Regions from separate parts of the Pullulanibacillus sp. KACC 23026 genome, predicted to be linked through region 2. Evidence: predicted binding sites of a transcription regulator. Region 2 holds the regulator's gene; the other holds the start of a gene.
What was found. Region 2 encodes NrdR, which represses ribonucleotide reductase genes. Its sites were predicted from a motif close to AACACNATATATNGTGTT; they were not measured.

Region 1: the regulator NrdR is predicted to act here: its motif matches at 6,061-6,078, upstream of PU629_RS08055 (vitamin B12-dependent ribonucleotide reductase).

The regions. Positions count from the first base shown of each region.
Region 1 covers NZ_CP119107.1:1,723,809-1,736,036, forward strand. The annotation lists gene PU629_RS08030 (DEAD/DEAH box helicase) at 1-959, opposite strand, end outside; glycine riboswitch at 1,136-1,227, shown strand; gene gcvT (glycine cleavage system aminomethyltransferase GcvT) at 1,410-2,507, shown strand; gene gcvPA (aminomethyl-transferring glycine dehydrogenase subunit GcvPA) at 2,528-3,883, shown strand; gene gcvPB (aminomethyl-transferring glycine dehydrogenase subunit GcvPB) at 3,876-5,333, shown strand; gene PU629_RS08050 (rhodanese-like domain-containing protein) at 5,409-5,732, opposite strand; gene PU629_RS08055 (vitamin B12-dependent ribonucleotide reductase) at 6,329-8,896, shown strand; gene mntR (transcriptional regulator MntR) at 9,196-9,630, shown strand; gene PU629_RS08065 (SA1362 family protein) at 9,776-10,171, opposite strand; gene PU629_RS08070 (DUF1385 domain-containing protein) at 10,196-11,137, opposite strand; gene PU629_RS08075 (YqhR family membrane protein) at 11,383-11,877, shown strand; gene aroQ (type II 3-dehydroquinate dehydratase) at 12,172-12,228, shown strand, end outside.
Region 2 covers NZ_CP119107.1:1,359,779-1,372,006, reverse strand. The annotation lists gene PU629_RS06030 (M42 family metallopeptidase) at 1-50, opposite strand, end outside; gene PU629_RS06025 (dUTP diphosphatase) at 174-668, opposite strand; gene PU629_RS06020 (DUF1294 domain-containing protein) at 687-959, opposite strand; gene rplT (50S ribosomal protein L20) at 1,262-1,621, opposite strand; gene rpmI (50S ribosomal protein L35) at 1,717-1,911, opposite strand; gene infC (translation initiation factor IF-3) at 1,933-2,436, opposite strand; ribosomal protein L20 leader region at 2,583-2,724, opposite strand; gene thrS (threonine--tRNA ligase) at 2,910-4,847, opposite strand; T-box leader at 4,944-5,189, opposite strand; gene ytxC (sporulation protein YtxC) at 5,247-6,086, opposite strand; gene dnaI (primosomal protein DnaI) at 6,451-7,392, opposite strand; gene PU629_RS05985 (replication initiation and membrane attachment family protein) at 7,404-8,786, opposite strand; gene nrdR (transcriptional regulator NrdR) at 8,896-9,363, opposite strand; gene PU629_RS05975 (hypothetical protein) at 9,459-9,827, opposite strand; gene coaE (dephospho-CoA kinase) at 10,043-10,591, opposite strand; gene mutM (DNA-formamidopyrimidine glycosylase) at 10,641-11,489, opposite strand; gene polA (DNA polymerase I) at 11,567-12,228, opposite strand, start outside.

The DNA.
Region 1 (12,228 bases), 360 kb from region 2:
ACCGCTTCTTTACTTGAGCATGCCTCTCGTTTAAGTGTAATGAGAGGAAAGCCTTTTAAGACATCCAGACCCCTTAAAGCTTCTATTTCGTCATGGACTCGTTTTTCCTCATCACTTAGACTAATATCAATAGATTGAACATGGCGTTTCGACCAATTAAAGTCTGTATCCTTTCGCCGATTGCGAACCATGACTTGATTAACCAGCCGTTTGAGGGTGTCCTCATTTTGAACGGCGCTTTTTCCGCTTCGATAACGCTGAAAAAAGGATTCAGCGTCGCCCAAATAGCCCGGTTTTAGTAAAGAGACTAGATAGTAAAGCTCATCGATTCGGTTTTGGATCGGGGTTGCCGTTAATAGTAAACAAAACTTTTTCTTAATTTGTTTGGCAAATTGATAATTTTTGGTTTTGTGGTTTTTGAGTTTATGAGCTTCGTCAATAATGACGAGATCATAATCCTGGTTAAGAATAATATCGGCATGCGGACTTCTCTTCGCGGTATCAATAGATGAGATCACTACATCACATTGCTCCCAGACATACGCTTTTCTCTGCGGGACGGCTGGTATAAAGAATTTCTGATTTAGTTCTTTTGCCCATTGAAGGACAAGTGAGGCGGGTACCAAAATAAGGATTTTTTTCGCCAAGCCGCGAATCATATACTCTTTCATTATGAGCCCTGCTTCAATGGTCTTACCAAGACCTACTTCATCAGCCAGGATAGCCTTTCCATGCATTTTTTCGATAACGGTCTGAGCAGTTTCCACCTGGTGCGGCAATAATTGAAGTTCAGGTAAGTGATCGGGGGCTACTAAACCTTCAAAATGAGGAACAATAAGCTGTTCTTCTGCCGTATGTGCTAATTGGAATAATTCCCAATCCGCCCATGGACCGTCTGCCTCAAAATAGGCAGGAAATGCATCTTGCCATGAGCGATCAAAGGTAATCGTTGGTTTCATTATGAATGCCTCCCATATAATGGGTTAATCTATAAGAAGATAAGAGAATGTTGTGCGATATGCGATTTTTCTCTACTATACAAACAGTTCATCACATGATAGGATAGAATTTGTTACTGAGCTATTAATGTTAAATGGTGTGAGTAGTATGTGCCAATTTAATAGGAAATATGCGAATGAGATCAAGGGGAGAGACCGTTTGAACAAGCGGCGCCGAAGGAGCAAGCCACCGTGCCAATCTCTCAGGCAAAGGAACTCTTGATCGACGCAACTCTGGAGAGCGCTCCGCGAATGGAGCCACCGACGAGGCGAGGATACTAATAAAGCGGTAGACCTCATTAAACTTTCCGGTATTAAGGACAGAGACACGGATCCCGTGTTTTCTCTGTCCTTTTTTATTGGTCGGAATTATTAGAAACTTCAAATTCGAAAAAGCAAGGAGGCGCGGCAATGACAACTTTGAAAAGAACTCCAATTTATGATCAGGTAAAATCTCTTGGGGCCAAAACGATTGATTTCGGAGGGTGGGACCTTCCTGTTCAATTCAGCAGCATCAAGGAAGAGCATAAGGCTGTGCGTGAACGGGCGGGATTATTTGATGTGTCCCATATGGGTGAAATTGAAGTTAAAGGAACAGGTGCAGAGGCCTTTTTACAAGGTCTCGTAACGAATGATGTCCTTCCGCTTCAAGCCGGAGATGCTCTATACACCGCTATGTGTTATGAAAACGGGGGAACCGTTGACGACCTTATTATTTACAAACGAGACAATGAAGATTACTTGCTTGTCGTTAATGCCTCCAATACTGACAAAGATTTTGATTGGATGAAGGAGCATGCCCCTCAAGAGTTATCGGTTCTTAATGTTTCCAGCCAAGTGGCACAGCTTGCTATCCAAGGTCCTTTGGCAGAGACCATCCTGCAAACATTAACGGATGAGGATCTTTCTGCTATTCGTTTCTTTAAATTTAAAGAGAATGTCCCATTAGCGGGAATTTCATCACTCGTTTCAAGAACAGGTTATACGGGTGAAGATGGATTTGAAATTTATTGTCCATGGGTTGACGCCCCCAAACTTTGGGAGGCCATTCTTGAGGCAGGGCAAGATAAAGGCCTTTTGCCGTGTGGTCTTGGTGCGCGTGATACGCTTCGATTTGAAGCCAAGCTTCCATTATATGGTCAAGAATTGAGTGCTTCCATCAGCCCAATTGAGGGCGGGGTTGGCTTTGCTGTAAAGCCGAATAAGCAAGCTGATTTTATTGGGAAAGCTGTATTAAAGGATCAAAAAGAAAATGGGGCAAGAAGAAAGCTTGTTGGTCTAGAAATGATTGATAAAGCCATTCCTAGAACTCATTATGAAGTATTCGTGGGAGAGAAGAAGATTGGCGAGGTGACTACCGGAACTCAATCGCCTACTCTTGGGAAGAACCTGGGATTAGCTTTAGTTGAAGTTGAATATGCAGCGCTCGGAACAGAAGTAGAAGTTGATGTGCGCGGCAAGCGCCGAAAAGCCATCATCGTTAAAGCCCCTTTTTATAAAAGAGGATAAAGAAAAAGGAGAGAGAATCAATGGGGACATTTCGCTATCTGCCCGTTACCGATCAAGACCGACAAGATATGCTAAAAGTGATAGGAGTGGAATCGGTTGACGACCTTTTTAGCGACGTACCGGAAAAAGTGCGTTTTAAAGGCCGTCTTGAAGTAGAAGAAGCTCTATCCGAAGGTGATTTGTTTAAATTCATGTCAAGCCTTGCAGCAAAAAATGTGAACACGAAAGAGACGCCTTCTTTTCTAGGGGCTGGTGTCTATGATCACTATATTCCGTCGATTGTGAATCATGTGATCTCTCGTTCTGAGTTTTATACTGCCTATACACCTTATCAGCCTGAAATCTCTCAAGGAGAGCTTCAAGCGATATTCGAGTTTCAATCGATGATTTGTGAGCTGACTGGCATGCAAGTGGCGAATTCCTCTATGTATGACGGACAGACTGCTTTAGCTGAAGCGGCACTTCTGAGTGTCAATGTTTCCCGGCAAACCAAAATCATTGTTTCTGAAGGGGTGCATCCGGAAGCACGTCAGGTCCTTGCGACTTATGCCAAAGGGCAGAATCTCGAGGTCATTGAAGTAGGCTTAGCCAATGGGGTGACCGACCTTGAGCAACTTAAGACAGTTCTCAATGATGAAACTGCCTGTGTGATCGTCCAATATCCAAACTTCTTTGGTCAAATCGAGCCAGTTAAAGAAATTGAGGCTCTTACACATGCTGCCAAGAAAGCTCAATTGGTCGTCTCCTCTAATCCGCTCGCGCTTGGCCTTTTAACGGCTCCAGGCGAGTTAGGGGCAGATATTGTGATTGGTGATTGCCAATCTCTTGGTATTCCCGCTTCATTTGGCGGACCTCACTGTGGCTATTTTGCTACAACTGAAAAATTAATGCGCAAAGTACCTGGTCGTTTGGTTGGAGAGACCATTGATGAAAATGGAACAAGAGGCTATGTCTTAACGCTTCAAGCGCGTGAACAGCATATTCGCCGGGACAAAGCGACCTCTAACATTTGTTCAAACCAAGCTTTAAATGCGCTTGCCTCCTCCGTTTGTATGACGGCATTAGGTAAAACGGGGATCAAAGAGATTGCTTATCAAAACTTGCAAAAAGCTCACTATGCGGTCAATCAGTTCAAAGCCATCGGAATTGAACCGGTTCATAATGGTGCCTATTTTAATGAATTTGTGATTAACACGGGTCGCCCTGTCAAAGAGGTTAATCGAGAATTGTTGAAAGCCGGTTTTATCGGTGGTGTGGATCTCGGCCGTTTTGATGAGTCATGGGACCAGTTGATGCTGATTGCTGTGACAGAGCAGCGCAATAAACAAGAAATTGATCAATTCGTGAACGTGTTGGGGGGGCTTATCCGTGGGTAAAAATGATCAGCCATTGATTTTCGAATATAGTAAGCCTGGGCGCATCGGCTATAGTCTTCCTGAATGTGACGTACCTGAAGTCGAACTTACAGAGACGCTTCCAAAAGACTATATCCGTGAACAAGATCCAGAGCTTCCAGAGGTATCAGAGCTCCAAATCATGCGTCATTATACCGCCTTATCTAGACGAAACCACGGGGTCGATTCTGGTTTTTATCCACTCGGCTCGTGTACCATGAAGTACAATCCAAAAATTAATGAAGATGTGGCTCGATTAACAGGCCTTGCTCACATTCATCCTTATCAAGAGGAAGAAACGGTACAAGGGGCTATGGAGCTGCTCTATCGCCTTCAGACCAATCTTGCTGCTGTTACGGGAATGGATGAGGTGACCCTGCAGCCGGCAGCGGGTGCGCACGGTGAGTGGACAGGGCTCATGATTATCCGGGCTTATCATGAATCGCGCGGTGACTTGAAGCGTAGGAAGGTCATTGTGCCGGATTCGGCTCATGGAACCAATCCTGCTTCTGCAACAGTAGCCGGGTTTGAAACCATAACGGTTAAGTCTAATGAAAAAGGGCTTGTCGATCTTGAGGATTTGCGACGCGTTGTCGGTGAGGACACGGCGGCATTAATGCTCACCAATCCGAACACGCTCGGACTCTTTGAAGAAGAAATTGTGGAAATGGCACAAATTGTCCACGAAGCAGGCGGAAAGCTCTATTATGATGGAGCTAACATGAACGCTATTCTTGGGGTAACCCGTCCTGGAGATATGGGTTTTGACGTCGTTCACTTGAATCTTCATAAGACCTTTACAGGACCACATGGCGGCGGCGGCCCTGGTTCTGGCCCTGTTGGGGTTAAAAAAGAACTCGCCAAATATTTACCAAAGCCTGTCCTTACTAAGACGGAAGACGGCTTTACGTTTGATTATAACCGTCCAGAATCGATTGGCCGTGTTAAACCGTTCTATGGAAACTTTGGAATTAACGTTCGCGCCTATACGTATATAAGGACAATGGGGCCTGATGGCTTAAATCAGGTATCGCGTGATGCGGTTTTAAATGCGAACTATTTATTCCGCCGTTTAGCGCCTTATTTTGAAGTGCCGTTTGATCGTCATTGCAAACATGAATTTGTTATCTCAGGGAAAAAACAGAAAAAGTTGGGTGTTCGGACTCTGGATATGGCAAAGCGCCTATTAGATTTTGGGTATCATCCACCAACCATTTACTTTCCGCTTATTGTGGATGAGTGCATGATGTTTGAGCCGACTGAAACGGAATCCAAGGAAACGCTGGATGATTTTGCAGATACGCTCATTCAAATCGCCAAAGAGGCAGAAGAGAACCCCGAAATTGTTCAAGAAGCTCCTCATACAACGGTTGTGGGCCGATTGGACGAAACCCGTGCTGCCCGGCAGCCTGTTTTACATTATAAGAAATAAGATAAGGGGGAGGGTTCCCCCTCAACAAAAAACATGGCGCTCACCTTAGGTGAACGCCATGTTTTTACTTAATAGTTATGCATTTTTACTCTTTACTTTTCCTGTCCACTGCTTAAATCCGCCTTTAAGCATGTAGATTTCCTGGCAGCCGTATTTTCTCAGAAGTGCCGCTGCACGAGTGCTGCGAGTCCCGTTTTGACAATAGAGATAGACGGGTTTATCTTTTCGAATCTCTTGTTTTCTCATTTTAAATTGAGTAAGAGGAACATTGCGAGCGCCTAATATATGTCCGTTTTCAAACTCATTCGGTTCTCTGACGTCAATGAGTTGCACTTTGCGATATCCTTCAATGAATTCCTCTTGCGTTAATGTTTTTAAATAGCGCCTCTGCATAAGCATTCGGGTAAGAGAGTACGCAATCGCTGCCACGATGAGAATAATTAAGACTATCCAAGCCACCACTTGATTCGACCCCTTTATGTTTGAAATGTTAGAGTTAGGTTTTGAAAGAAATAGAATCCTTAATCTATATATAGTTTAACATATACTTGTCCTTAAATCGATTCACAAATTAATTTAATGCTGTTGTGATAAGGATCAGCTTGACCGTGTCGATATTTGTCGAAATTAATAGCCTTGTTTGAGAGATGATTTCAGAGTTTCATTGTTGACAATTGGTTGCCTAATTGTTCTAGCTTCAACATGTTGTGGAAATCTAAAAAATATCGATACTATATATTGTGTTTTTTTTTGAATCACGCTATGATAGTTAATAGAGTTTAATCCTAGTGTCCATGGGGAGTTGTGTCAAAAAACGACAAAACCCACTAAGACTACTAGGAGTACAAATGGCGGTCATTGTATCACTAACTGTAGAAGTTAGTCAAGAATAGAGATCCCAACAAGAAACCTGACGTCCATATAATGACACCAGTCAATCCGTTATACAAAACGAATTGTCGCTGTATACCTATAAGTTTGGAGGAGAAAGATGAATGAGTGTGACTGTGCGAGGAGAATTAGAAATTAACAAAGAGGCATTGAACAAGGACATTGAGTTGTTCCCGCAGGTGTTTCCTATTACGGATGAAATGAGCACAACAAGAAGCGGTGTCTCAAGGCTCGTTATGTTAGACCGCTATGCTTTTAAAGATACCGAGAAGAAAACCATTAAGCCAGGTGATTTTGTTGTTTTAACGGTGATGAACGATCCGAAGTTTCCTGCACGTGGTCTTGGTTTTATTCGTGAGTTATATCCTGAATCTAATGAGGCACTTATTCAAGTGACGGAGGATTATCGTCATGTTCTGGCGACGGAAGAAGAACGTGAGAATGGTCTGATCAGACGCTCCCTTGATGTAATTGATAAGCCGCTTGAAGTGTATTATGAGCAGATTGCGAAACGAAATGCCCGCGGATTATCTAGTGTTGAGACATCTGTTGAAAAAAGACAAGCCTCGTTTGATGACTTCTACAAAGAGCTTGTATCTATGAATTTTGTACCGGCAGGACGAGTTCTTTATGGAGCCGGTGCAGATACGTTTGTTACGTATTTCAACTGTTATGTTATGCCTTTTGTTAAGGACTCGCGAGAAGGTATTGCTGAGCATCGCAAAAAAGTAATGGAAATCATGAGCCGCGGCGGCGGGGTGGGAACAAATGGCTCCACTCTGCGTCCGAGAAATACTTTGGCACGTGGTGTTAATGGTAAATCATCGGGATCGGTCTCTTGGTTAGATGACATCGCCAAACTTACCCACCTTGTTGAGCAGGGCGGATCCCGCAGAGGCGCTCAAATGATCATGCTGGCAGATTCTCATCCAGATATCATAGAATTTATTATTTCGAAAATGCAAAACCCTCGTATTTTGCGCTACTTAATTGAAACAGCAGAAGATGAAGCGATTCGCTCTTTAGCGAAGGATAAATTGAAATTTACACCTTTCACCGAAACAGAAAAGGATCTCTACCAAGGAATTGTTAATTATAAGCATTTTCCGGGTCAAGGCGGTTTTACCGACAAGGCAATTAAAGAGGCTGAAACACGCCTAAGAGATGGCGGTACGTATACCGTTAATAATCCAGAGTTTCTGACAGGTGCGAATATTTCAGTCACCCTTACGAAGGAATTCATGGATGCTGTTGAAAACGATGGGGATTTCGAACTTCGTTTTCCTGATGTCGAGCATTATACGCCTGAAGAAATGGCGATTTATAACAACGAATGGCATGAGTGCGGCGATGTGCGCGAATGGGAAGCTCGCGGATTTGGGGTGCGTGTTTACCGCACGATTCGTGCAAGAGAGCTGTGGAATCTCATTAATGTCTGTGCAACTTACTCAGCAGAACCTGGGATTTTCTTCATTGACAATGCGAATGATAAGACAAATGCCAAAGCTTATGGACAAAAAGTAGTCGCGACAAATCCATGTGGTGAACAACCACTCGCTCCGTATTCGGTTTGTAACCTTGCAGCGGTTAACTTAGCGAATATGGCGAATAAAGCAACAAAAGAAGTTGATTATGAAAAATTAAAAGAGACCGTTCGCGTCGGTGTCCGTATGCAGGACAACGTGATCGATGCAACACCTTATTTCCTTGAGGAAAACCGTGTTCAAGCATTAGGGGAGCGCCGTGTCGGATTAGGGGTAATGGGCCTTCATGACCTTTTAATTTACTGTGAAACAGAATACGGCTCTAAAGTAGGGAATGAGCTTGTCGACCGCATTTTCGAAACGATTGCGACAACGGCTTATAGAACCTCTATTGAACTGGCTAAGGAAAAAGGAAGCTTCCCATTCTTGGTTGGCAAGACAGAAGAAGAGACCAAGACCTTGCGTGAGCGTTTCATTAATACTGGCTATATGAAAACAATGCCTGAAGATATTCGTCAAGGTATCTTAGAGCATGGTATTCGCAACTCCCATCTCTTAACCGTTGCGCCAACCGGCTCCACGGGGACGATGGTTGGGGTTTCAACCGGCCTTGAACCATACTTCTCATTCTCTTACTTCCGCAGCGGACGCTTAGGTAAGTTTATTGAAGTCAAAGCCGATATCGTACAAGAATATTTAGATCAGCATCCTGAAGCTTCATCAGATAATCTGCCAAATTGGTTTGTAACCGCAATGGAACTTTCACCAGAGGCGCATGCGGATACACAATGTGTCATTCAGCGCTGGGTAGACAGCTCGATCAGTAAAACGGTTAATGCACCAAAAGGTTATACAGTGGATCAAGTTAAAGGGGTCTATGAGCGTCTTTACAAAGGCGGCGCTAAAGGTGGAACCGTTTATGTGGATGGCAGCCGTGATGCACAGGTCTTAACGCTTAAAGCAGAAGAAAACACCTTTGAAGAAGATGAAATGTTACCAGAAACAAAAGTTGAGCAAAAGGCCAAAGTTGTTTTGGTGGACACCATCACAGAGTTGGACAAAACCAACGTCACTTACGGATCTGAAGTCGGCGACACTTGCCCAATCTGTCGTCAAGGAACCGTCGAAGAACTAGGCGGCTGTAACACCTGCACAAACTGCAACGCTCAATTGAAATGCGGTTTATAAGAGAGGATTTTTGAAAAGAGGGAGATCTCCCTCTTTTTTTTCTTTTGCAAGTGTTTTATGGAGATAAAATTTAATAAAAATTTTAGAAAATACGTGGGAAGAAAGTGCTTGTTTTTTAACTCATAAAAACAAAGTGAATGACAGGGGACGACTTGTTTTAAATGGACAAGTGGTGTATCATTTTTTATAGTCTGTCTAACCGGCCACAAACATTTTTTCTAAAAGTAAATAGGCACTGTTCAGACATAGGAGTCATAAACCGATAACAAGTAGAAGTGGAAATAAACAGGGGGGATTTGATGGCGCCGACACCGAGCATGGAGGATTACATCGAAAGAATCTATCTATTAATTGAAGATAAAGGGTACGCGCGAGTGTCTGATATAGCGGAAGCGCTAGAAGTTCATCCCTCCTCCGTCACAAAAATGGTTCAACGACTGGATAAAGATCAATATCTTGTATATGAAAAATACCGTGGATTAGTTTTGACACCGAAAGGAAAAAAACTCGGAAAGCGACTTGTTTTTCGTCATGAATTACTTGAGGATTTCTTGAAGGTGATCGGTGTCAAACCGGAGACTATTTATTCCGACGTTGAAGGTATTGAACACCATCTCAGTTGGGACGCCATTGACCGGATTGGAGATCTTGTCCAATATTTTCAAGAGGATGCTTCAAGAGTGGAAGAATTAAGAGCTGTACAACATCAAAATAATGAAGAATCGGACCATTAACCATAGCCTTGGGTTGTGGTTTTTTTTTTACGGAGGACAGATCTCTATTGAAAGAAGGACCGATGCGGTTACTCCCTATCTATAAAACAACAAAAAACGGCTTGGAGAGATTCCAATCCGTTTTTGCTGTTTTAGTAGGTTAATTTTATAGAAAGCTGCGTTTTTTCTTTTTCTTTTTACCTTCAATAACGGTTAAATGTCCGTGACCTTTATGACGAATCCGCTCAAGAGGAGGTCGTCTTTTCTTAAGAGATTTATTTGTTGTAATGGCCCTAAGATTGGAGGAGGAACGTCTGCGTTCACGCGCAAATGGCTTTTTGCGCTTCTTGGATTGTCTGACCGCACGGCGATAAGCCTGCGTTTCATTAGGTGAATGGCGAGTTACCAATCGGTAAACAACATAAATTCCGCCAATTATCAAGCCGCCTATTATTAGTCTTTTGACAAGGAGCATGGGGTGTAGCCACATTAAAGAGACAAGACCAATTACACCAAGAAGAATCACAAGCAGAAAGAGAAGATTTGACCATGATCCTTTCAACTCAATCACCTCCTCCAAATAGGATTAACTTACAACCGATGTATCCTTTTCTAACAAAGTATCAGCTTCGCGTCGTTTCATCTCATTAAACGCGGCAATCGCCACTTCAATTTGGTCAGCATCCGGTTCTTTTGTTGTGAGTAATTGTAACCAAAGACCGGGGTAGCCCAGTACTTTTAATCCTGGGATGTGTCTGACCGCATTGGTTAAGCGAAGGACTTCATAAGAGAGCCCAAGATCAACAGGGATTAACGCAATGCGTGTTAACATCCGGACACTTAGCGGATGCAATGGGACAAAAAAGTAAAGAAAAACACTAATAATAGCCGTGAAAAGAATAAAGCTGCTTCCACATCTGTAGTGAAGACGTGTTTGTTTTTTGACATTCTCAACCGTAAGACTGAGGTCATTTTCAAAAGCATTTATAACTTTATGTTCAGCACCATGGTATTGAAAAACACGCTTCATGAGCGGCGTGATCGAAATAAAATAAATATAAGCAAGCAACAGAATGATTTTCAGAACACCCTCTGTTAAAATTTGCGAGACTTTACCTGGGAAAAAGGGTGTCAAAGCATCAGCAGCGAGTGCCGGAAGGAGTGTGAAAATAAACTTACCGAACAAGAAAGAAAGAATGGCCATGACAGAAAGTCCAAGAATCATGCCCCACTTTCCTTTGTTTTCTTCGGTTTCTTCAACATCTTCTTCTGGAAGTTTATCGTATTTTTCTGAAGAAAAATTCAGGTGCTTTGAACCGAGTATACTGGATTCAATGATTCCAATAACCCCTCGTACTAATGGCCATTTCTTCAGGAAACTATATGAAGACTTTGAATCGCGAGGCACCTCGAAAAACGCAATGGTGCCATCTTTTCTTCGTATGGCGGTCACACTTGTGAACCGGCCGCCCATCATGACCCCTTCAATTACGGCTTGCCCACCATACATCGTTTCTTTTTCCGCCATTCAGTTGACACCAACCTTTAAGAATTTGACTTAAACTTATTGTACTAGAAATCAGCCAAACTCTCTAGGTTTATTGTTATCTATTTATTACCCAAATTGAAACGAAGTATACCATTTGGACTCACATTTTTGCGAATCGAATTTCAGGGCCTCTCCACATAAACCTCACCCTAGACGATCTCTATCAATTAATGATGAGTGGATAGAGAAGAATTGGACATAATAGGCTTGGAGGTGTATATTCAGTGGCTGAAAAGAAGACAACAAATGAGCAACAATCAGAGATAACATCACCTGTCAGGACCTTCGCGATTGGCTTCTGGGGCGGTTTGATTTGGGGTTTTTTAGGGTTTATTTCGTATTATCTGAACTTTGCAAAGTATGGTCCTGGACTTATTTTAGCTCCTTGGGCACTTGGGAAATGGAAGGTCGGCTTAAAAGGGCAAATTCTTGGTATTATTGCGATTACCATTTTATCGATTGTGATTGCCTTCATATATAGAGCGGTATTGGGGAAGGTGAAAAACATTTGGATATCGGTTGGTTTTGGCATGGTCTTATGGGTGATTGTGTTCTATATCATCCAACCATGGATCCCAGGTTTGAAGCCTGTGCTTAAACTTGGCCTGAATACCATTTCAACTTCACTATGTCTTTATGTTTTGTACGGTCTTTTTATCGGCTATTCCATTTCTTTTGATCTTCAAATGAAGCAATCCTCTGACTACTCAAATGAATAACCCTATGGTAGAATGATTTTTGGAGTGATTTAAATACGACCCTCGAATTTTATCATCTTAAGTTTGTTGGAAGATGGTGTTCCAGGAGCAGAGGATTAAAAAAAGCGGATGAGGCGGAGTATTTATCACATCATAACGGTCGGTCGTACCTCGCTGTCATACAGTCATTTCAAGGCATGACGGAGGATTCACTTCCCGTAAAAAAGTCATTTAAGTTCAACTGAATTTCCGGGGGAAACATTCCCCATGTGAAATGAAGTTTTACTTTATAATGTATTCATAGGAGTCGTCAAAATGAACGCTTATTTAATTCTAAATGGACCTAATCTGAATGCTCTTGGACAAAGAGAG
Region 2 (12,228 bases):
GCATCTGTTAAATCTTTAAGCATTTGAAGTGATTGATCGAGTTCAACCATGGTGCTTTCATCCTTCCAAGTTTCGGATTTTTTAAATACCACCTAAATTATACAAAATGTTTAGATAAGCCTCAATTAATTCGGACTTCGAAATAAAAAAATACCCCTTCACAATAAGGCTGATTAATAATTTTGATCCTGCCTTTCATGATTAATCGCATTTTTGCGATGATAAGCCTCTACAATGCCCTCATTAGAAAAGCCAAGCTGGTTGCCTAAAAGAAGGAAGGCTTCAAAAAGCTTTACATAGTTTAACTCGGTCCGGGCTTGATTAAACGCCTCAATGTTTGAAAAGACCGAAAGAAAATGAACAGTTAGCGCCTTTTCTTCTGCCTGCTCCTGTGGTGAAAGCTGAACCCCTTCATAGCCATGATCCAAGCCTATTGATAAAATAAAATGAAGGCCATCGACATATTCTTCTAAAATGATAGAGGATTCAGAGGGTCCTTTAAAGCTCCAGAATTTAAAGCAGCGTGTTTCATTGGCAAGTTCACCTAATTCAACTAGAAGCGCTAATAATTTATCCTCCGCGAACACTTTTCCTTCAAGCTGGTGTTTTTCAACAATTCGTTGATCTAACATTCGTTGTGTATCAAATAAAGGCTGTAATTGTAACATCTTAATCTTCGCTCCTTATCACTTAAATGTAATCTCATAATAAATGAACAAAATAAAAGCGGCATGTAGACATGTAAAAAGGGGAAAGCCAAGGCGAAAGTTCAAGTGCTTGGATTTATGACGAAACTTCTCCATTCCAAGCCACAAACCTAATCCAGCACCAAAGAAGGCTAGTTGCCATAATCGCTTTTCAGGGACCCGCCACTCGCCTCTTTTGGCTCTCCCCTTATCAACACCCATTATGGTATAGCCTGCAAGTTGCATGATCACATAATATAAACCAATCAACATAAAGAGCATGCTTGCTTCCTTTCTTCGTACGAGATACCTCTAGTTTACCATGACGATATTAAAAAAAAGAGGGGGATAGACCTCTTTAAAAAGTCGTTCTTTCAGCACGGGTGGGGACAGACCTCCTCAAGCAGTCATCCTTTCAAATGGGTGGGGACAGACCTCTTCAGGCAGTCATCCTTTCAAATGGGTGGGGACAGACCTCCTCAAGAAGTTTTTTCTTTTAGTCGAGGTCTGTCCCCTGCGCTAATAAAACAAAAAGCCGACTCCATAAATGGAGCCGGCTTTTAAGAGTGCATGATTTAAGCGTTAATAGCAGATTTTGCTTTATTAACAAGCTCAGTAAATGCTTTTTCATCATGAATAGCTAGATCCGCAAGCATTTTACGGTTAACATCAATACCAGATTGCTTTAAGCCAAACATTAAACGGCTGTAAGAAAGACCATTAATGCGTGCAGCAGCATTGATACGTGCAATCCAAAGCTTACGGAAATCACGCTTACGCACACGACGGTCACGGTAAGCATATTGTAAGGATTTGAATACTTGTTGTTGAGCAACTTTAAATAATTTATGTTTAGCGCCATAGTAACCTTTGGCTAACTTTAATACTTTCTTGCGACGACGACGTGTCACATAACCGCCTTTAACTCTTGGCATTCTAAAGACCTCCCAGTCAAATTCATCATTTCATATTTTGTGTCCGCTCAGAGTGAAAAATCCATAAAACCATACGCCCGAGCGAGTCAACTCAATTAGCTGTTGATTAATTGTTTGATGCGTTTTTCGTCAGCTTTAGAAACCAATCCTGGTTTAGCCAAATGACGTTTTTGTTTCTCTGATTTGTGACCAAACATATGGCTTGTGTAAGCGTGGCTGCGTTTTAATTTACCGGATCCAGTCTTCTTAAAACGTTTGGAAGCCCCTTTGTGAGTTTTCATTTTTGGCATGGTCAGTTCCTCCTACAGTGTTTATTTTTCGACCTTTGGTGCAAGCACTAGGAACATACTACGGCCTTCCATCTTAGGATGGGATTCGATTGTTCCCACTTCTGCGCATTCTTTGGCAAGGCGCTCAAGAACCGTTCTACCGATTTCAGAGTGTGTGATCGCACGACCGCGAAAACGGATAGAGGCTTTCACTTTATCGCCTTTGCTTAAGAATTTAATTGCATTTCGAAGCTTCGTATTAAAATCATGTTCTTCAATTGTCGGACTTAATCGGATCTCCTTCAAATTGATGATCTTTTGATTTTTGCGTGCTTCTTTGTCTTTCTTTTGTTGCTCATAGCGGTATTTTCCATAATCCATGATTCGGCATACCGGCGGTTTTGCATTAGCTGCAACCATGACAAGGTCAAGATTGGCATTTTGCGCCATTTCTAACGCTTCTTGCTTTGAAACAATTCCGATTTGATCTCCGTTTTGACCGACTAAGCGTACTTGCTTAGCTCGAATCGCTTCATTTACGAACATATCCTTGCTAATATTCAGCCACCTCCATAAGTGATCCAAGTAAAAGATTTTAGAATGCCGTTCTTTCCTTGAGATATTGGTGAGGATCTAGGCTGTATTCATCTTAAGGAGAAGAACGGGCGACCGGTTGTTCTGAACGCCTTTGCCCAAATAAAAAGGTGTGGGTAGCTAAACGCCCCCACACCTAAACAGATCGTTATTATGATCCAAAGGTTATCATACTCACTCATACCTGGCAACAGCTTAAGCGTCGATCAGGTGAGAAGCCGGGCGCTTCTTCTTTGCTTCATATACACATTAGCTTACTTAGTATAACAGAAACTGTTAAACCTTGCAAGTCCATTTTTATTAAAAACAAACTGACCAAATCATCATAACGCAGCCATAAAAAAAAATCAAGGGTAAATGGCTTTTCATATAGAATAGACTTAATCCTTTTAATGTGTGAATGCCGCCAAGGGTCAACTGAATTTTTATTTATGGTTATGAATTTGTTGAACGAGGTCGTCCGTAAAAGCATCAAGACCCACGCTTGTGGATTGATTTTCTCCGTATTTGCGCACATTGACACTTTGCTCTTCAACTTCTTTATCCCCAACAACTAGCATAAAAGGAATTTTTTGCGTTTGGGCCTCGCGAATTTTATAGCCCATCTTTTCGTTTCGATTGTCCACTTCAACGCGAACTAATTGATCACGAAGCTTCTGTGCCACTTTTTCAGCATAGTCCTGATGAACTGCATTAACCGGAATAACTTTGACTTGAACAGGCGCAAGCCATGTTGGGAATGCCCCTTTATACTGCTCGATTAAGAAGGCAACAAAACGCTCCATGGTCGAAACCACACCGCGGTGAATAACAACCGGGCGATGCTCCTGGCCGTCCTCTCCAATGTAGGAAAGCTCAAAGCGTTCTGGAAGGTGGAAGTCCAGCTGAACAGTTGACAGCGTCTCATCCTTTCCTAGAGCTGTACGGACCTGAACATCCAGTTTAGGACCATAGAAGGCTGCTTCTCCTTCTGCTTCTACATAGTCGAGACCCATATCATCCATGGCTTGTCTCAGCATTCCTTGTGCTTTCTCCCACATTTCATCTTTGTCTACATATTTTTCTTTATTTTCTTTGTCACGGTAAGACAAGCGGAAGTAATAATCATCAATTCCAAAGTCACGGTATACCTCTTGAATCAGGCGAACGACATTTGAGAACTCTTCCTGAATTTGTTCAGGGCGACAGAAGATATGGGAGTCATTTAAGGTCATGGCGCGTACACGTTGAAGACCGGCTAAGGCTCCTGACATCTCATAGCGATACATCGTCCCAAGTTCAGCAATCCGAACAGGCAGATCACGGTAGCTGTGAAGCTTATGCTTATACACCATCATGTGGTGCGGGCAGTTCATTGGACGAAGAACCAGCTCTTCATTGTCAATTTTCATAACGGGATACATATCTTCATGGTAATGCTCCCAGTGGCCGCTCGTTTTGTAAAGCTCCACATTAGCTAAGTTGGCTGTGTAGACATGCTCATAGCCATAAGACAACTCTTTATCGACAATGTAGCGCTCAATAAGACGTCTGACAGTCGCCCCTTTTGGCAGCCAAACAGGGAAGCCTTGACCAATTTCTTGAGAAATCGTAAATAACTCAAGTTCTTTTCCGAGCTTCCGATGATCGCGTTCCTTGCGTTCTGCTAGCTCCTTCAGATGCGCTTCAAGTTCTTTTTTATTAAAGAAGGCCGTTCCATATATGCGCTGAAGCATTTGGTTATCGCTGTTCCCCCGCCAATAAGCTCCTGCTAAGCTCAACAATTTGAAAGCTTTGATCTTACCTGTTGATGGAAGATGAGGCCCTCTGCAAAGGTCAACAAATTCGCCTTGACGGTAAAGGGTTAACGTTTCTCCGGCAGGAATCGCTTCAATTAATTCGATTTTAAGCGGATCGCCGATTTCTTCAAATAATTTTAAAGCTTCTTCACGCGACACTTCCTCGCGAACAACAGGCAGGTTTTCGTTTACAATCTTTTGCATTTCTTTTTCAATGTTTGGAAGATCTTCGACTGAGATAGCTTGGGAGACGACATCAACATCATAATAAAACCCTTCTTCAATAACCGGTCCGACACCTAAATTAACTTTTCCATAGAGGCGCTTGATGGCTTGAGCCATAACATGTGTCGTGGTATGTCTCAGCATTTCAAGAGCTTCAGGGGCATCTTCTTTTAAAATTTCTAAAGAACCATCACGAGTTAGCGGTCTCGTCAAATCGATTAATTCACCATTGAATTTAGCTGCAATGGATTGTTTTAACAGGCCTTTACTAATAGCCCCCGCAATATCTGCTGCTGATGAACCTGCCTCATAGGACTTAACGGCCCCATCCGGAAAGGTAATCTGAATCTGATTACTCATGATTGTCACTCCATCCTATTAGTCTCACGGCTTGAAGAGCTGCCCCCGATATTTGCTTTCCGCACCTTTTTTTAAACGCAAAAAAACCCGCCCCAAAAAAGGGACGAGTTTAATGTCGTGGTTCCACCCTTGTTTCTAACTTCCAACTGAATAAAAGGAAGCTAGATCTCGGTTCCAGATAACGGGAATGCCCGTTGTTGATTACACATTAAGTCCTAAGACCTCATTTTCACCAACAAAGCTCGGAGGGGGTAAATTTTCGCTTTGTTAGGAAGTTCCACCAACCCTTCCCTCTCTAAAAAACAAAAAAACGAAAACTCTTGGCCTCTTCAATGCCGATCTAAGTTATATTATGTAGGTAATTATAGCGAGAAAAATAAAAGAAATCAAGTGCTCTAGTTAAGCCTTCCATTTCTGAGTTTTCGCTTCTTTAAAAGGATGAAAGGTCACGCGTTCCTCAAACACTTTCTGTATCGTTAGCATTTCATCCGCATCTGGTCGATCGGTATAAACATATACCTTCTTTGGCGAAAGACCGATGAGACTAAGAATAACAGACGGCTTTGTCTCGATTCCCCATTGTTTTAAAAGGGGATAAAAAGATCTTATGGATGGCACACTCTCAATTAATTCAAACCGATCATTATATAGTTTGAACGGTTTTTCATCAATAACATAAATGGTTTGCTGCAGCGGACTATAATTCCGAATGATTAACCTCAATTTTTCTACAAAAGAAGCGTATTCCTGCTGAAGCTTATACTCATCAAGCGCAAGCTCCGTCATCCGCAATAACCAGCTATGATAGCGGTGCAATCTAAAGGTTTCGATTGATTCAAAACTAAAGGTTGTTGGACTTTTAAGCAGATCTTGGATAGAGGTTCGAATGAGGTCTTCTCTTTTAGGAAGGCGGTTAAGATTCGGCAGGTCCTCGCGCTCTCCAGTTAAGATGCTATGAATAATATCAAGAATCATTGCCTGTTCATCCGGATCGGTATAATAAAACTGCGACTTTAGAATTTCTAAGAACCACCGATCCTCATAATAATCAATAATAAACCGAGTTAACAATTGAGAAAGCTTGTCTCTTGTATAAGTGGTTAACCCACGCTGACTTCCTTCAATAAAAACCTGCATGTCCTCCTTCTTGACATGAAAAAGCGTCCGATTCTCAGGATCATCAAGCATTTTATATAAAGCCTCAGCCTCTTCGCGAGACGCAAAACTGACAGCAATCAAAAACAGTCCCCTCCCTAAGCAACAACGTTTATAACACTATATGGGAACCCAACCAAAAAAATGACTAGCCTATTACTTGAATTTTCTCCATGCAGCTTCTTCCCCGAATGAACGCCATTTCCTGAAGTTGGGGCTGTAACGGACACTCAGTCCGTTACAGCCCCATTTTCGCCCTTTCCACCCTCGATTTCACCTTCTAATGGACTCCATGTCCGTTAGAAATTGCCTCAGCTTGTCACACTACTAACTCAAGACAACCCGCCTCGGAGCATAGGTTAGAGACGCAAGGACAAGCCGTACAGGCCCCCCTCCCCCAAAAAAAGAGTGCCCCAAAACGTCAGCGTTTGGAACACTCTCATTCATTCTATATATCTGATCTTCTGTTTCTTCCTCTGAGCGAAACGGCCACTGTATAATGACGAATCCGCTCCATTAATCGTTTGGCTTTAACGAGCTCAATCCCGCTTTTATTTGAATAAGCAAGATGTTCTTCTAATTCATCCAAATTATAATTCGAAGTAAAAAGAGTTGGGAGATTTTCCATGACACGCCTTTGAAGAATGCTTCCAAGAACATCATCGCGAATCCATGGGCCCATCGTCTCTGCCCCAATATCATCTAAAACAAGCAAAGGAACCGTTCGAATGTACTCAAGCTTGTCCTCAACCGAACTGTCTTGGATCGAATTTTTTATTTCTCTAAAAAAGTCAGGTGTATAAACCATTAAAGATTCCACTTGACCTCTTTCAGCCAAAGTATTTAAAATAGCCCCCATAATATGCGTTTTCCCGACTCCAAAGTCGCCATAAAAGTACAGACCTTTCGTACTTTGCGGATCTTGCAAGTAATGTTCCACAAACCGAACCGCTTCTCTTAACGCTACCTTGCGCTCCTGTTCCGTGCTGTCGATCGTTCGAAACGTCGCCTTTAGGATTTTTTGAGGAACATAATAACTCTTAATCAAGGTCTTCTGTCGTTTCTGTTGCTCAACCTGAAGCTTAATTGAACAAGGATGGTAGGTCACCGTAATCCCGCCCTTATCGTCAACCAAACTAGGTTGATAGCCTGGTAGTACATTAGGGCATTTCTCAAGCCCTGGACATGCCGCACAGTTATGGTTCGCTTCTGCAACTTCATAAGCTTTTGATAGATAGCGTGTCAAAAGCGCATCCGCTGATTCCGGATGTGCCTTTAAAAACGCTTGTACGTCCGAGTCTTGATAGACATAAGTGCGAAACGACTCCATATTTTGTTCTGGTTTTTGGTTTCTGAGCATTTGGTTAAGAGTTTGCTTAATAGATTCCACTTAATCACCGCCTAAAGGCTTTTTAGATAATCATCCAGCCATTTTTCCTCTTCTTCTGAAAGCGTGTTTTTGGATGAATTGGTTTTCACAGGGGCTTCACTCGATTTCGTTTCCTTCATCCATTGCGGAATGACTTCTTGGTGCCCATTTGTTGTTCTTGAACGAGACGTTCCTCTTGTTGAGCGAGTGGACGATTGCTTCTTCCAATCTTGATATTTCTTATGCTCAGACTTTGCTAAAGCCATCGCGTCCCGCACGGTCTGAATCTTCTTGCGCGTCCAATGACTGGCGATCTTTTCTATATAACTCTTAATAAGTTTCTTATCGTTGACTAACATCGTGTAATCTAATAAAACATTGATGACACCAGCAGGCAGTTTCTGATCGATTAATAGACCTTCCACAATGCGCAAATCGGATTGGACAGGCTCTGCGCCTCCTGCCAAATGCCGCAGCAAATCATATGGCGAGAGACTTTCAAAAAGGCGAACTTGTGCCTCATATTCCGTTAGCTGTTCGTCCTCTTCTCGATTCGGTTTCTTGTCCATTTTTGGCACTCTTAAGCTGAGCATTGGCAGTTGATTGCCATTTTCAAGCTGGTAATAATGCCTCACCGCTTTTCTTAAAGCAGGGATATCGATCTCATCGTTGTGAAGAAAGGATTGCTGGATAATGTGAGCCATGGCTTGCGGTCCGATCTGGTACACAAAGGAAAGCTGAACAATAACCTCCTTGACCGGTTCCGTAAAAGACTCTTTGGAGATAATACAATCGGATAGATGCAAGTAGAGTTCATCAAAATCAAAGGAAACCGAAAGCTTTGGCTTTGATGATTGGGGTTCCTTCAATGGGAGTGAATTCTCCACCTCGTTATGAAGATTCTTAAGTTCAGACGGCCTTAGAGAAGCATAAATCTCATTAAACGAAGCCGTCACCTCTTCATACTCATCCTCTTGTATAGGCATAGACGAATTAAACTGTTGTTTGAGTCTCATATATTCATGCCGGCCTAATCGGTTGAACAAATATATATTTAAAACACCATCCGCAAAAAAAACATCAGGTTCGAGCGGACGCTTTAATTGATAGATAAATAGAGAACTCTCATCTGTTTTCTTCTTAAAAACAGTTAAAAGCCCCATTGCCTCGAGCTTTTTCCTTTCACGCAAAAGCGTCTCAAGCGTACAAGCTGTCTGCAGCATTAAGTGATTGTGACTCCGCTCCCCTTGTTTTTGAGATTCAAAAAACAAAGTGGTATAGAGCTGACAAGCCAATGGACCAATAAGCGGCTGGTAAAGGCTGGTCAGAATTTCAAGATGACGATAATCAATAGCTTCAGGTTGGGCGGCCACATACTGATCAACAGGTAATAACTCTTTCCAATGAAGTGACATGCGGATCCCCCTTTTTTCACTATTTTTTCAGGAATAACAAAGCGTGTTGACACCTCAAAAAAAATGGAGGTAACAGCACGCTATAAGCTTCTTCTGGCCATGTCAGCCTTTAGTCATCTTTGTTCACTTTTTTTAATAAGTCTTTCAGTTCATGAATAAACACATTAATATCCTTAAACTGGCGATAAACCGAAGCGAATCGAACATAAGCCACTTCATCAATTTGAGACAGCTCATCCATCACTAATTCCCCGATTTCATCACTCTTAATCTCGGAAACGCCGCGGCTTCTCAATTCTTTTTCAATTCGATTGACCGCGTCTTCCAGCTTTTCAAGGGGTACCGGCCGTTTTTCACAAGCTTTAATTAACCCTCTCAATATCTTATCTCTATTAAAAGATTCACGATTCTCCCCTTTTTTCACAACGACTAAAGGGATTTCCTCAACGGTTTCAAAGGTCGTAAAGCGATAATGGCATGCTTCACATTCTCGACGTCTTCTAATCGATCGACCTTCATTAACCGGTCGCGAATCCAATACACGTGTCCCGACATGATGACAACTTGGACAATGCATCACTATTCACCTGCCCAACCTCAGCTTTTCTTTAATAGTACAAAAAACGACAAGAAGAGACAAGCCTAAACTTCATCTCTAAACTTGCAGAAACTTCAATCAACCAACTGATAGGTTCGAGAAAGGTGCTGATACAAACTTGAACAGAGTGTTTGTCCATAGCCGGCATTCAATCCTCTATCCACTGTGAAAGAGACATCCACAGACGTTTTCATAGGGCTTGCAGAAATAACCGTTAAGACGAGAAGCCCTTTTCGTTTTCCGTGGACTTTGGCAGCAATTTCGCCGCGGTCTGCCGAATCCGCCATCAAGGTTAAGGCGTGTTCTTTGTTAATCCACTCCCGGCAAGTTTCTAAAATTTTATTTTTGGTTGCTTTATAGTAATGCGTTTTGAGTCGCTGATCAGAATGATTATCTCTTGTTTCAATATGAGTTTCAAAGAGTCGTGAAAAAAAACTCATCATTAGCACCGTCCTTTTTCTTTTATTATAACAAACTTTAGACAAGCTGCTTCAATCTTTTAATGGAAAAAGCGCCAAAAAGTTTGGCGCCCTTTTAGAATTACAAGTTATTAAGGGGTTTTTGACTAAGCTTGCCACCTCTCTATGTACGAGAGCGCGCCTTCATCAATCCGGAAGTGCCTCTTGCCACAATTTGAAAAAGAGGTCCCTTATCGCGCTTAATGAATGGAAAAAGGAACGTGCCACTCTTGAAGAATGTGTAAAAGCTGTTCCCGAGTCTCAAGAATCGATCCCTCATTGTTAATGATCCGCTCCGCATAAGCTCGCTTATCTTCAAGGGGCATTTGCGCTTGGATACGAAGGCGTGCGTCCTCTTCTTTCAAATGATCACGCGCCATTAATCGTTGCAGCTGTGTTTGGGCTGATACATAGACTAACAGCACTTTGTCACACCAATCCGTTAATTGACTCTCGATTAAGAGTGGAATATCAAGAACAACCGCCGGAACAGCTTTCTTCTCATAAATCGCGAGTTGTGCCTGCATCCATTCGCGCACCCTTGGATGGACAATCGCGTTCAACTGCTTTCGTTTTGATTCATCCTGGAAAATAATGAACCCAAGCTTTTTGCGATCCAGCTGACCCTCCCTTTGAAGGACGTCCCCAAATGCTTGCACGATTTCGTCCAATGCAGGCATCCCAGGCTCAACCACTTTTCTCGAGGCAATATCCGCATCAATCACTGGAATCCCCAAATCAAACAACATCTTAGATACCGTACTTTTCCCGCTTGCAATGCCGCCCGTCAACCCAATCTTAAGCACGCCGCTTCCTCCTCTTTTGACAGTTTGGACAAAAATGAGTGCCGCGGCCGCCGAGTTTTATCTTCTTTATTGGCGTGCCGCATTCCACACAAGGCTCACCTTCTCGCCCATACACCGCAAGCTTCTGTTGGAACATGCCCATTCTTCCTTGTCCGTTTCGGTAAGTTCTTACTGTACTGCCTCCCATTTCGACCGCTTCTCCCAGCGTTTCTTTTATGGCTGGGACTAATTGGTTCAGCTTGGCCTGACTCACTTGATCGGTCGGTGTCTCAGGGTGTATGCGTGCCCTGAACAGTGCTTCATCGACATAGATATTTCCTAGACCAACAACAACGGTCTGATCAAGCAACGCTAACTTAATGGCTCTTGTTGTATTCTTTAAGCGTTGTTTAAGAAGAGCAGCCGTAAAGCGCTCTTCCAGGGGCTCTGGTCCAAGCTGCACTAACGGAAGCCGCCGTTCTTCTTCCCCTTTTGGAAAAACATGCATCGTCCCAAACTTGCGCACATCCTTGTAATGGAGTTCGCTTCCATCCGTAAAGGTAAAAATGACATGCGTATGAGCATCCTTCGTGACATCCGCTCGGTGGTTGAAATAGACATACTTTCCCTCCATACGGAGATGGGAAACAAGCACCTCCTCATCAAGGTCTAGGCAGAGAAACTTCCCTCTTCTCCTGATGTTATGAATGGTTTGCCCCTTAAGACGCTCCGCAAATTCATGTGAATCAGGCGGCTCTTTAATTAATTTTGGCCAAAAAATCACAACATCGCGAATGGTTTTGCCAAGAACCAGTTGCTTAAGCGTTTCCTTCACTGTTTCGACTTCAGGTAATTCAGGCATACAACGCTTCCTTTCAATAGAAAAAAAGCCTTCCTTAGCTCTTTTAAAACTTAAGGATGCGGCTATTTTCTCACTTTCTATTTTGCATCATACCAGGTTGGTCCAAACGATACATCTGCTTTTAAAGGAACCTTGAGCTCTATTGCCTCTTCCATGACGTTTGGCACTAAAGTTTTCATAAGTTCTAATTCCTCTTCAGGAACCTCGAAAATAAGTTCGTCATGCACTTGCAGAAGCATCTTGGACTTCAACCCTTCTGCTTTTAACCGGTGGGACATATTAACCATCGCCATTTTAATGATATCTGCCGCACTCCCTTGAATAGGGGTATTCATGGCCGTGCGTTCTGCAAAACTCCGGCGATTGAACTGACGGCTTGTAATATCCGGCAGATAGCGGCGGCGATGAAGCAGTGTCGTCACATAGCCATCCCGTTTGGCTTTTTGAACAACATCTGTCATATAAGCTTTGACACCAGGGTAGCTTTCCAGATATTTTTCAATAAACGCGCCAGCTTCCTTTCTCGTAATCCGAAGGCTTTGCGACAATCCAAAATCACTGATTCCATAGACAATCCCGAAATTAACCGCCTTCGCATGACGGCGCATCAGATCGGTGACTTCGTCTTCCTTAACCCCAAAAACATCCATGGCCGTTTTCGTATGAATGTCTCGTTCCTCCTGAAAAGCTTCAATCAGATTAGCATCCTCGGCGATATGAGCGAGGACTCGCAACTCAA